4 regions of the Shinella agrisoli genome follow, and region 3 is predicted to be linked to each of the others. Evidence: predicted binding sites of a transcription regulator. Region 3 holds the regulator's gene; each other region holds the start of a gene.

What was found. The regulator LexA, encoded in region 3, represses DNA repair genes until DNA is damaged. The targets are predictions, from matches to a motif close to TGTTCNNNNTGTGTTCNG.
Region 1: ACIIOY_RS14325 (DNA polymerase IV) is a predicted target of LexA. The motif match lies at 1,271-1,288, and genes of this name have one in related genera.
Region 2: ACIIOY_RS00185 (ATP-dependent helicase) is a predicted target of LexA. The motif match lies at 819-836, and genes of this name have one in related genera.
Region 4: ACIIOY_RS10890 (YifB family Mg chelatase-like AAA ATPase) is a predicted target of LexA. The motif match lies at 1,170-1,187, and genes of this name have one in related genera.

Annotation. Positions count from the first base shown of each region.
Region 1 is NZ_JBJIEP010000012.1:30,550-32,746, reverse strand. Features, by position in the region: gene ACIIOY_RS14340 (PleD family two-component system response regulator) at 1-337, opposite strand, end outside; gene ACIIOY_RS14335 (response regulator) at 354-725, opposite strand; gene ACIIOY_RS14330 (DUF3572 domain-containing protein) at 867-1,166, shown strand; gene ACIIOY_RS14325 (DNA polymerase IV) at 1,293-2,197, shown strand, end outside.
Region 2 is NZ_JBJIEP010000001.1:37,305-39,501, forward strand. Features, by position in the region: gene ACIIOY_RS00175 (cyclase family protein) at 1-311, shown strand, start outside; gene ACIIOY_RS00180 (carboxymuconolactone decarboxylase family protein) at 361-774, shown strand; gene ACIIOY_RS00185 (ATP-dependent helicase) at 878-2,197, shown strand, end outside.
Region 3 is NZ_JBJIEP010000013.1:83,737-85,933, reverse strand. Features, by position in the region: gene ACIIOY_RS14940 (molybdopterin molybdotransferase MoeA) at 1-689, shown strand, start outside; gene lexA (transcriptional repressor LexA) at 784-1,506, shown strand; gene ACIIOY_RS14930 (ComEC/Rec2 family competence protein) at 1,497-2,197, opposite strand, start outside.
Region 4 is NZ_JBJIEP010000008.1:153,065-155,261, reverse strand. Features, by position in the region: gene ACIIOY_RS10900 (endonuclease/exonuclease/phosphatase family protein) at 1-42, shown strand, start outside; gene gshB (glutathione synthase) at 111-1,055, shown strand; gene ACIIOY_RS10890 (YifB family Mg chelatase-like AAA ATPase) at 1,277-2,197, shown strand, end outside.

The sequences.
Region 1 (2,197 bases), on a different contig from region 3:
TGAGCTGCAGGTCGTTGACGGGTTTGGTGAGGAAGTCGTCGGCACCGGCCTTGAGGCCGCGCACGCGGTCGGAAGGCTGGTCGAGCGCCGTCACCATGACGACGGGGATATGGGCCGTGCGCGGATTGGCTTTCAGCCGCGCGCAGACCTCGAAACCGTCGATGCCCGGCATCATGATGTCGAGCAGGATGAGGTCGACCTGGGTGCGCTCGCAGATCGACAGCGCGTCGTAACCGTTCTCGGCGGTCAGCACGTCGAAATATTCCGCAAGCAGCCGCGCTTCGAGCAGCTTCACGTTTGCCGGAATGTCGTCGACGACGAGGATGCGTGCAGTCATGCGCCTGGCCTCCGCCTCATGCGTCGCCGAGATAGGTTTTTATGGTCTCTATGAATTTCGGAACGGAGATGGGTTTGGAGACATAGGCCTCGCAGCCGCCCTGCCGGATGCGCTCCTCGTCGCCCTTCATCGCGAAGGCGGTGACCGCGATCACCGGGATGACATGGAGCTCGTCGTCCTCCTTCAGCCACTTGGTGACCTCGAGGCCGGAAACCTCCGGGAGCTGGATGTCCATCAGGATCAGGTCCGGACGGTGTTTGCGTGCAAGATCAAGGGCTTCCATACCGTTTCGGGTCTGGATGGTGGTATAGCCGGATGCCTCGATGAGGTCCCGGAAGAGCTTCATGTTGAGCTCGTTGTCCTCGACAATCATCACCTGCTTGGGCATCGTGCGTCCCTGTTCCTCTCGCCGGCCTTGCAACCTTCTGGGAGATGGATAAGTTGCGGCAAAGCCGACATCACCCAGCCCGACCGCAGCCACGTTAGCGTCACTTGGTTGATTAAAAGGTAAATTTCCCGAGGGAAAACGATGAAAAGCCAAAAAGATACACCCGCGCCGGAAGACGCGGAGGCAACCGCCATCGCCATCCTCGGCTGGCTCGCAGGCGAACCGGAACTGCTATCCCGTTTCCTCGCGCTCACCGGCGTCGCGCCCGGCGAGGTCAGGAACGCGGTCGGCGATCCCGGTTTCCGTGCCGCCCTCGTCGATTTCCTGATGGGCCACGAGCCAACGCTTCTCGCCTTCAGCGCGGCGACGGGCATCCAGCCGGAAGCGGTCGTCCGTGCCCATGCGATCCTTTCGGGACCGTATGGCAGCGACGACTTCTGAGCCGGCGGGCGGAAGCCGGTGCCTCGCGCGTCTGGCCTGTGCAGCGTCATTGGTTAAGCCCCAGCCACTATTGAGACTCGCGAATTTAAGCAGTAAAGTCGCGATGTTCAATATTTGTTCCTGCCGATGAGCACCGCCGACATGCGTTTTCCGGGCTTCTGCCGCGACTGCCTTGCCGGGCAGCCGGCCGGCCTGCGCCGATGCCGCGCCTGCGGCAGTCCCCGCCTCGTCTACCATGACGAGCTCTACCGCCTGACGCTGGCGCATATCGACTGCGACGCCTTCTATGCGGCGATCGAGAAACGCGACAACCCGGAGCTTGCCGACAAGCCGGTCATCGTCGGCGGCGGCAAGCGCGGCGTCGTCTCCACCGCCTGCTATGTCGCGCGCATCCAGGGCGTGCGTTCGGCCATGCCGATGTTCAAGGCGCTGGAGGCCTGTCCGCACGCCGTCGTCATCAAGCCGGACATGGAGAAGTACGTGCGCGTCGGCCGCCAGGTGCGCGCGATGATGCAGGAGCTGACGCCGCTGGTGCAGCCGCTCTCCATCGACGAGGCGTTCCTCGAACTGAAGGGCACGGAACGGCTGCACCACGATCCCCCCGCCCGCGTGCTCGCGCGCTTCGCCCAGCGCGTCGAGAAGGAGATCGGCATCACCATCTCCATCGGCCTTTCCTACTGCAAGTTCCTCGCCAAGGTGGCCTCGGACCTCAACAAGCCGCGCGGCTTTTCCGTCATCGGCGAGGCCGAGGCGCTGGATTTCCTGCGGGAGAAGCCGGTGCGCCTTATCTGGGGGGTGGGAAAGGCCTTCGCCGAGACGCTGGAGCGCGACGGCATCCGCACCATCGGACAGCTCCAGACCATGGAGGAGACCGACCTGATGCGCCGCTACGGCGTGATGGGCAGGCGGCTCTTCACGCTCTCGCGCGGCCGGGACGACCGCGAGGTGCACCCGAACGATCCGGCCAAGAGCGTCTCGGCGGAGACCACCTTCTTCGACGACATTTCCAGCTATGACGAGCTGGCCACGCA
Region 2 (2,197 bases), on a different contig from region 3:
TCGGCACCGAGAAGTTCCGCAATGCCGACAGCGAGGGCAAGCTGCATTTCCCTGGCTTCCATGTCGAAGCCGTGCAGTACCTCGCGGAGAATTCCAGCGCCGTCGGCATCGCCGTCGATACGCTTTCCCTCGACCACGGGATCTCGCCGGATTTCGCCACGCATCACGCCTGGCTCTCCTCCGGCCATTGGGGGCTTGAAGGCGCGGCCAATCTGGACCAGCTTCCGGCGAAGGGCGCAACGCTCATCGTCGGCGCGCCCAAGGTGCGCGGCGGCACGGGTGGCCCCTCCCGCGTCTTCGCGCTGGTCTGAACCATGCCGGCCGGCGGCGAACCGCCGGCCCGTTCCCGAGGAGAAAACCATGAGCACCGTCAGGCCCGCCGACGACCTCGAAACCGATCCGCGCGTCAAGGCGGTGTTCGACGACATCCGCGCCACCCGCAAGTCGGATTTCGTCAACAACATGTGGCGCTACCTCGCCTTCGACCCGGCCTTGCTGGAACGCACCTGGAGCGAGGTCAAGGCGGTGATGGCGACGCCCTCGACGCTCGATCCGCTCGTCAAGGAAATGCTCTACATCGCCGTTTCGGTGACGAACGCGTGCAGCTATTGCGTCCATTCCCACACCGCCGCGGCGAGGGCCAGGGGCATGACGGATGCGCAATATGCCGAACTGCTCGCCATCGTCTCGCTCGCCGGCAAGACCAACCAGCTTGCCACCGCCCTGCAACTGCCCGTGGACGACGCCTTCGATGCGGATCGCGCGAAGGCCTGAACGGGCGGGACTTCCCGGAATCTTCAGGCCGATGTTCTCCCCTATGGAATAAAAGCAGAACGGAAAACTGGCCTTTCGGTCCCGAATCACTACATTGAGCCGCATGATCAGCGGTTACGACGACATTCCCTTCTTCGATGAGGATCCGCAGCTTTCCGGCAAGCCCGCCAAGCCGGCGGGCGGCGGCATCGCCGCACGCGCCATGGCGGCCCGCGACGCCCACCGCGCGCCGGACTACCTCGCCGGCCTCAACCCCGAGCAGCGCGAGGCCGTCGAAACGCTCGACGGCCCCGTCCTCGTGCTCGCCGGCGCCGGCACCGGCAAGACGCGCGTCCTGACCACCCGCATCGCCCATATCCTTGCGACCGGCCGGGCCTTCCCGAGCCAGATCCTCGCCGTGACCTTCACCAACAAGGCCGCGCGCGAGATGAAGGAACGCATCGGGCTCCTCGTCGGCGGCGCGGTCGAGGGCATGCCCTGGCTCGGCACCTTCCACTCGATCGGCGTGAAGCTCCTGCGCCGCCACGCCGAGCTCGTCGGCCTGAGGTCCGACTTCTCGATCCTCGACACCGACGATGTCGTGCGCCTGATCAAGCAGATCCTCCAGGCCGAAGGCATCGACGACAAGCGCTGGCCGGCAAAGCAGTTCGCCGGCATGATCGACACCTGGAAGAACAAGGGCCTAGACCCGGCGCAGATCCCGGAGGGCGACGCGCGGGCCTTTGCCAACGGCAAGGGCCGCGAGCTCTACGTCGCCTACCAGAACCGCCTGAAGACGCTGAACGCCTGCGATTTCGGCGACCTCCTGCTGCACCCGATCCGCATGTTCCGCGCCAATCCGGACGTGCTCGCCGAGTATCACCAGCGCTTCCGCTATATTCTCGTCGACGAGTATCAGGACACCAACACGGCGCAGTACATGTGGCTGCGCCTGCTCGCCCAGCGCCCGAAGGGCACGCCGCAGAACGTCTGCTGCGTCGGCGACGACGACCAGTCGATCTACGGCTGGCGCGGCGCGGAGGTGGACAACATCCTGCGTTTCGAGAAGGATTTTCCCGGCGCGAAGGTCATCAAACTGGAGCGCAACTATCGCTCGACGGCCCATATCCTCGGCGCCGCCGGCCACCTGATCGCGCACAACGAGGACCGGCTGGGAAAGACGCTCTTCACCGACCGGCTCGATCCCGACGACGACAAGGTGGTGGTGCACGCCGCCTGGGACTCGGAGGAAGAGGCCCGCGCCATCGGCGAGGAGATCGAGCAGCTCCAGCGCAAGACGCACAGGCTGAACGACATGGCGATCCTCGTGCGCGCCTCCTTCCAGATGCGCGAATTCGAAGACCGCTTCGTCACGCTCGGCCTCAACTACCGCGTCATCGGCGGCCCGCGCTTCTACGAACGGCTCGAGATCCGCGATGCCCTC
Region 3 (2,197 bases):
CGCTGCTGGCGACGGGCGACGAGCTGGTCCCGCCCGGCGCCTCGCCCGGCGCAAGCCAGATCATCGCCTCCAACACCTACGGCGTATCGGCCATCGCCCGCGAGGCCGGCGCCGAGGTCATCGACCTCGGCATCGTCGGCGACGACAGGCAGGCGATGCTCGAGGCCGTGCGCCACGCCCTCACCCTCGACATCGACGTGCTCGTCACGCTCGGCGGCGCCTCGGTCGGCGATTTCGACCTCGTCCAGCCGGTGCTCGGCGAGGCCGGCATGGCGCTCGATTTCTGGCGCATCGCCATGCGTCCCGGAAAGCCGCTGATGGTCGGCCGCCTCGGCGCCGTCCAGGTGGTCGGCCTTCCCGGCAATCCCGTTTCCAGCCTCGTCTGCTCGCTGATCTTCCTCGAACCCCTCGTCCGCCGCCTCGCCCGCCTGCCCGAAAGGAGCCGGCTGCGCGCGGCGGTCGCCGCGGTGCCGCTCCAGCAGAACGACCGGCGGCAGGACTATGTGCGGGCGCGAATCGCCCGCGGGCCGGGCGGCGAACTGCTGGTCACGCCGCACGACAGGCAGGATTCCTCGATGATGAAGGTCTTTGCCGCGTCGGAGGGCCTGCTCGTCCGCCCGCCGCACTCGCCGGCCGCGCAGGCGGGCGCCGCCTGCGAAATCCTTCTCCTGCGCGAACCTGACGCCTGAGCCCGTATTATTGTTTCACGAGCCTCTTGCGGAACACATATGGAACAGATAGTGTCTGTTCTGGATTTGTTTCACGATTCTGGTTGGAGAGGCCATGCTGACGCGCAAACAACAGGAACTCCTCCTGTTCATTCATGAGCGTATGAAGGAGTCCGGCATTCCCCCGTCCTTCGACGAAATGAAGGACGCGCTGGATCTCGCCTCGAAATCCGGCATCCACCGCCTCATCACGGCGCTGGAGGAGCGCGGGTTCATCCGCCGCCTGCCCAACCGCGCGCGGGCGCTGGAAGTCATCAAGCTGCCGGACGCCTATTCGTCGAGCCTCCAGCCTCGCCGCGGCTTCTCACCGGCCGTCATAGAAGGCAGCCGCGGCAAGCAGCCGCTGCCGTCCGCCCCGCAGCAGCGCATGCCGGCGCAGGCGGACATGTCCGCCTCCGTTTCCGTGCCGGTCATGGGCCGTATCGCCGCCGGCGTGCCGATCTCCGCCATCCAGAACAACACCCATGACATCACCGTGCCCGCCGAGATGATCGGCAGCGGCGAGCATTACGCGCTGGAGGTCAAGGGCGATTCGATGATCGAGGCCGGCATCCTCGACGGCGATACGGTCATCATCCGCAATGCCAGCACCGCCAATCCGGGCGAGATCATCGTGGCGCTGGTCGACGACGAGGAAGCCACGCTGAAGCGCTTCCGCCGCAAGGGCGCCTCCATCGCGCTCGAAGCCGCCAATCCCGCCTACGAGACCCGCATCTTCGGGCCGGACCGCGTGAAGATCCAGGGCAAGCTCGTCGGCCTCATCCGCCGCTACAACTGATTGCCGGATTCGGCTTCGAACCGGCCGCTCCGCCAGTCGTAGGTGCGGTGCCGCGACCAGGGCCGGTCGAGCGTCTCGACGGCGGTCGTGATCCGGGCCGCGGCCAGGGGCGAAGCCGTCGCGGCGCCCGTGGGCGTGATTTCCAGAGCCCCTGTCCGCCGCAGGTGCCGCGCCGTCACCATCCGGGCGCCGGAGCGGCAGGCGTCGAGCCGCAGGGCAAAGGATACGACGACGAGGTCTGCGGCATCGCAGGCCGTGCCGAGGAAGGCGACGTCCTCCAGCGCGACAATCCGCCAGCCGCTCGGCGAGACGGCGGCGCAGAACGCCTTTGCTTCGCAGACGAAGCCGTTACGCTTTCCCGCCGCCTCGAAGGCCGCGGACATGGCCGCTTTCGCCTTCTCCCGATCCGCCCTGCGGCGCGGCCTCTTCTCGCTGGAAGCTGCCGCGCCCTCCTCTGCCTCTTCCACCGTCAAACCTGCCGTCTTGCGCGTCTCCGGCTTGACGAGCGCGCCGAGCCGAAGCGCGCGGCGCCATTGGTCGTAGATGAAGTCGGGCGGTCGTGTCCGGTTCGTCGAAACCCCGCCGTCGCGCAGGACGGCGACGAGTCGGCCGTCTTCCGAGACAAGCACTTCGGGCATGCTGCGGCTGCCCGGCCAGCAGGCGGCGCCGATTCCGAGGACGATGAGCAGCG
Region 4 (2,197 bases), on a different contig from region 3:
GACCACGACCTCATCACCTGCCGCATCGACGGTTTCGCCTGAGGAGGCAAGCCCGTTGCGTTCCCGCCTGCGGCACCCTAAATGTGTCGGGCATTCCTGAGGGGACTTTCATGGCCAAGATCAAGAACGTCGCGGTCCAAATGGACCACGTGTCGACCATCAGCATCGCCGGCGATTCCACCTTCGCCATGAGCCTCGAGGCGCAAAGCCGCGGCTACAGGCTCTTCCACTATACGCCGGATCGCCTCAGCCTGCGCGACGGCAAGGTCTATGCCACCGTCGAGCCGATGGAACTGCGCGACGTCAAGGGCGACCACTACACGCTGGGTGAGGCCGAGCGCGTCGACCTTTCCACGATGGACGTGGTGCTGCTGCGCCAGGACCCGCCCTTCGACATGTCCTACATCACCTCGACGCACCTGCTGGAGCGCATCCACCCGAAGACCCTCGTCGTCAACGACCCGGCCTGGGTGCGCAACTCCCCGGAAAAGATCTTCGTCACCGAATTTGCCGACCTGATGCCGGCCACCCTCATCACCCGCGATCCGGCGGAGATCCGCCGCTTCCGGGAGGAGATGGGCGACATCATCCTCAAGCCGCTCTACGGCAACGGCGGGGCCGGCGTCTTCCATTCCACCAGGGACGACCGCAACCTCTCCTCGCTTCTCGAAATGTTCGGCCAGATGTTCCGCGAGCCCTTCATCGCCCAGCAATACCTGCCGGACGTGCGCAAGGGCGACAAGCGCATCATCCTCGTCGACGGCGAGCCGGTCGGTGCGATCAACCGCGTGCCCGCCGAGCATGACAGCCGCTCCAACATGCATGTCGGCGGCCGCGCCGAGGCGACGGAGCTGACGGCGCGCGAGGAGGAGATATGCGCCCGCATCGGCCCCGCCCTGCGCGAACGCGGCTTCCTGCTCGTCGGCATCGACGTCATCGGCGACTACATGACCGAGATCAACGTGACGTCCCCGACCGGGATCCGCGAGGTCAGGAAGTTCGGCGGCGCCGACATCGCGGCCCTCCTCTGGGACGCGATCGAAAAGAAGCGCTGAAACCCGTTTCTCATCCCTTGCGAAAGTTTCACGGGGACGGTCCGTTCGCGAACGTCCCGTTTTCGTTCCGCCGATGCAACCCGGTGCAACCGAAGCGTGGAGAACGTCTTAGCAAGTTCTATAATTGTTCTTGTTTCATTCCGGAATTCGTGCCAGATTTGCAGTTGCAACCCAGAGGCGGCTTGAAGGGCCGTTTTCGGCCAGGGCGAGCGGGGGCGATCATGGTGGCACGAGTCGGTACCATTGCGTTTCAGGGCATCGAGGGCGTGCCCGTAGATGTGCAGGTCATGGTGGCGCCCGGCAAGGTGGGCATGCAGATCGTCGGCCTGCCGGACAAGGCGGTCGCCGAAAGCCGCGAACGGGTGCAGGCGGCGCTTCATGCCTCCGGCCTTTCCCTGCCGCCGAAGCGCGTGACGGTCAATCTCGCGCCTGCCGACCTGCCGAAGGAAGGCAGCCACTACGACCTTGCCATCGCCCTCGGCCTCATGATGGCGCTCGGCGCCGTGCCGGGCGATGCGCTGGAGGACTATCTCGTCATCGGCGAGCTCAACCTCGACGGCACCATTGCGCCCGTCGCCGGTGCGCTGCCGGCCGCGATGGGCGCCAATGCGCTCGGCAAGGGCCTTGTCTGCCCGGCGGAAAACGGCGCGGAAGCCGCCTGGGCCGGCGGCGGCCTCGACATCCTCGCCCCGCGCAGCCTGATCGCGCTCGCCAACCACTTCAAGGGCACGCAGGTCCTGTCGCGGCCGACACCCGCGATCCGCGCGCCGGCGGCGGACCTGCCGGACCTTGCCGACATCCGCGGCCAGGAGAGCGCCAAGCGCGCGCTGGAAGTGGCGGCCGCCGGCAACCACAATCTCCTGATGGTCGGCCCGCCCGGCTCGGGAAAATCCATGCTCGCCGCGCGTCTGGCGGCCATCCTGCCGCCGCTTTCCCCGGCGGAGCTGCTGGAGGTCTCGATGATCCATTCCATCGCCGGCCAGCTTTCCGGCGGCCGCCTGTCGGATCGCCGCCCCTTCCGCGCGCCGCACCATTCCGCCACCATGGCCGCCCTCGTCGGCGGCGGGCCGCGGGCAAGGCCCGGCGAGGCCTCGCTCGCCCACAACGGCGTGCTCTTCCTCGATGAGCTGCCGGAATTCTCG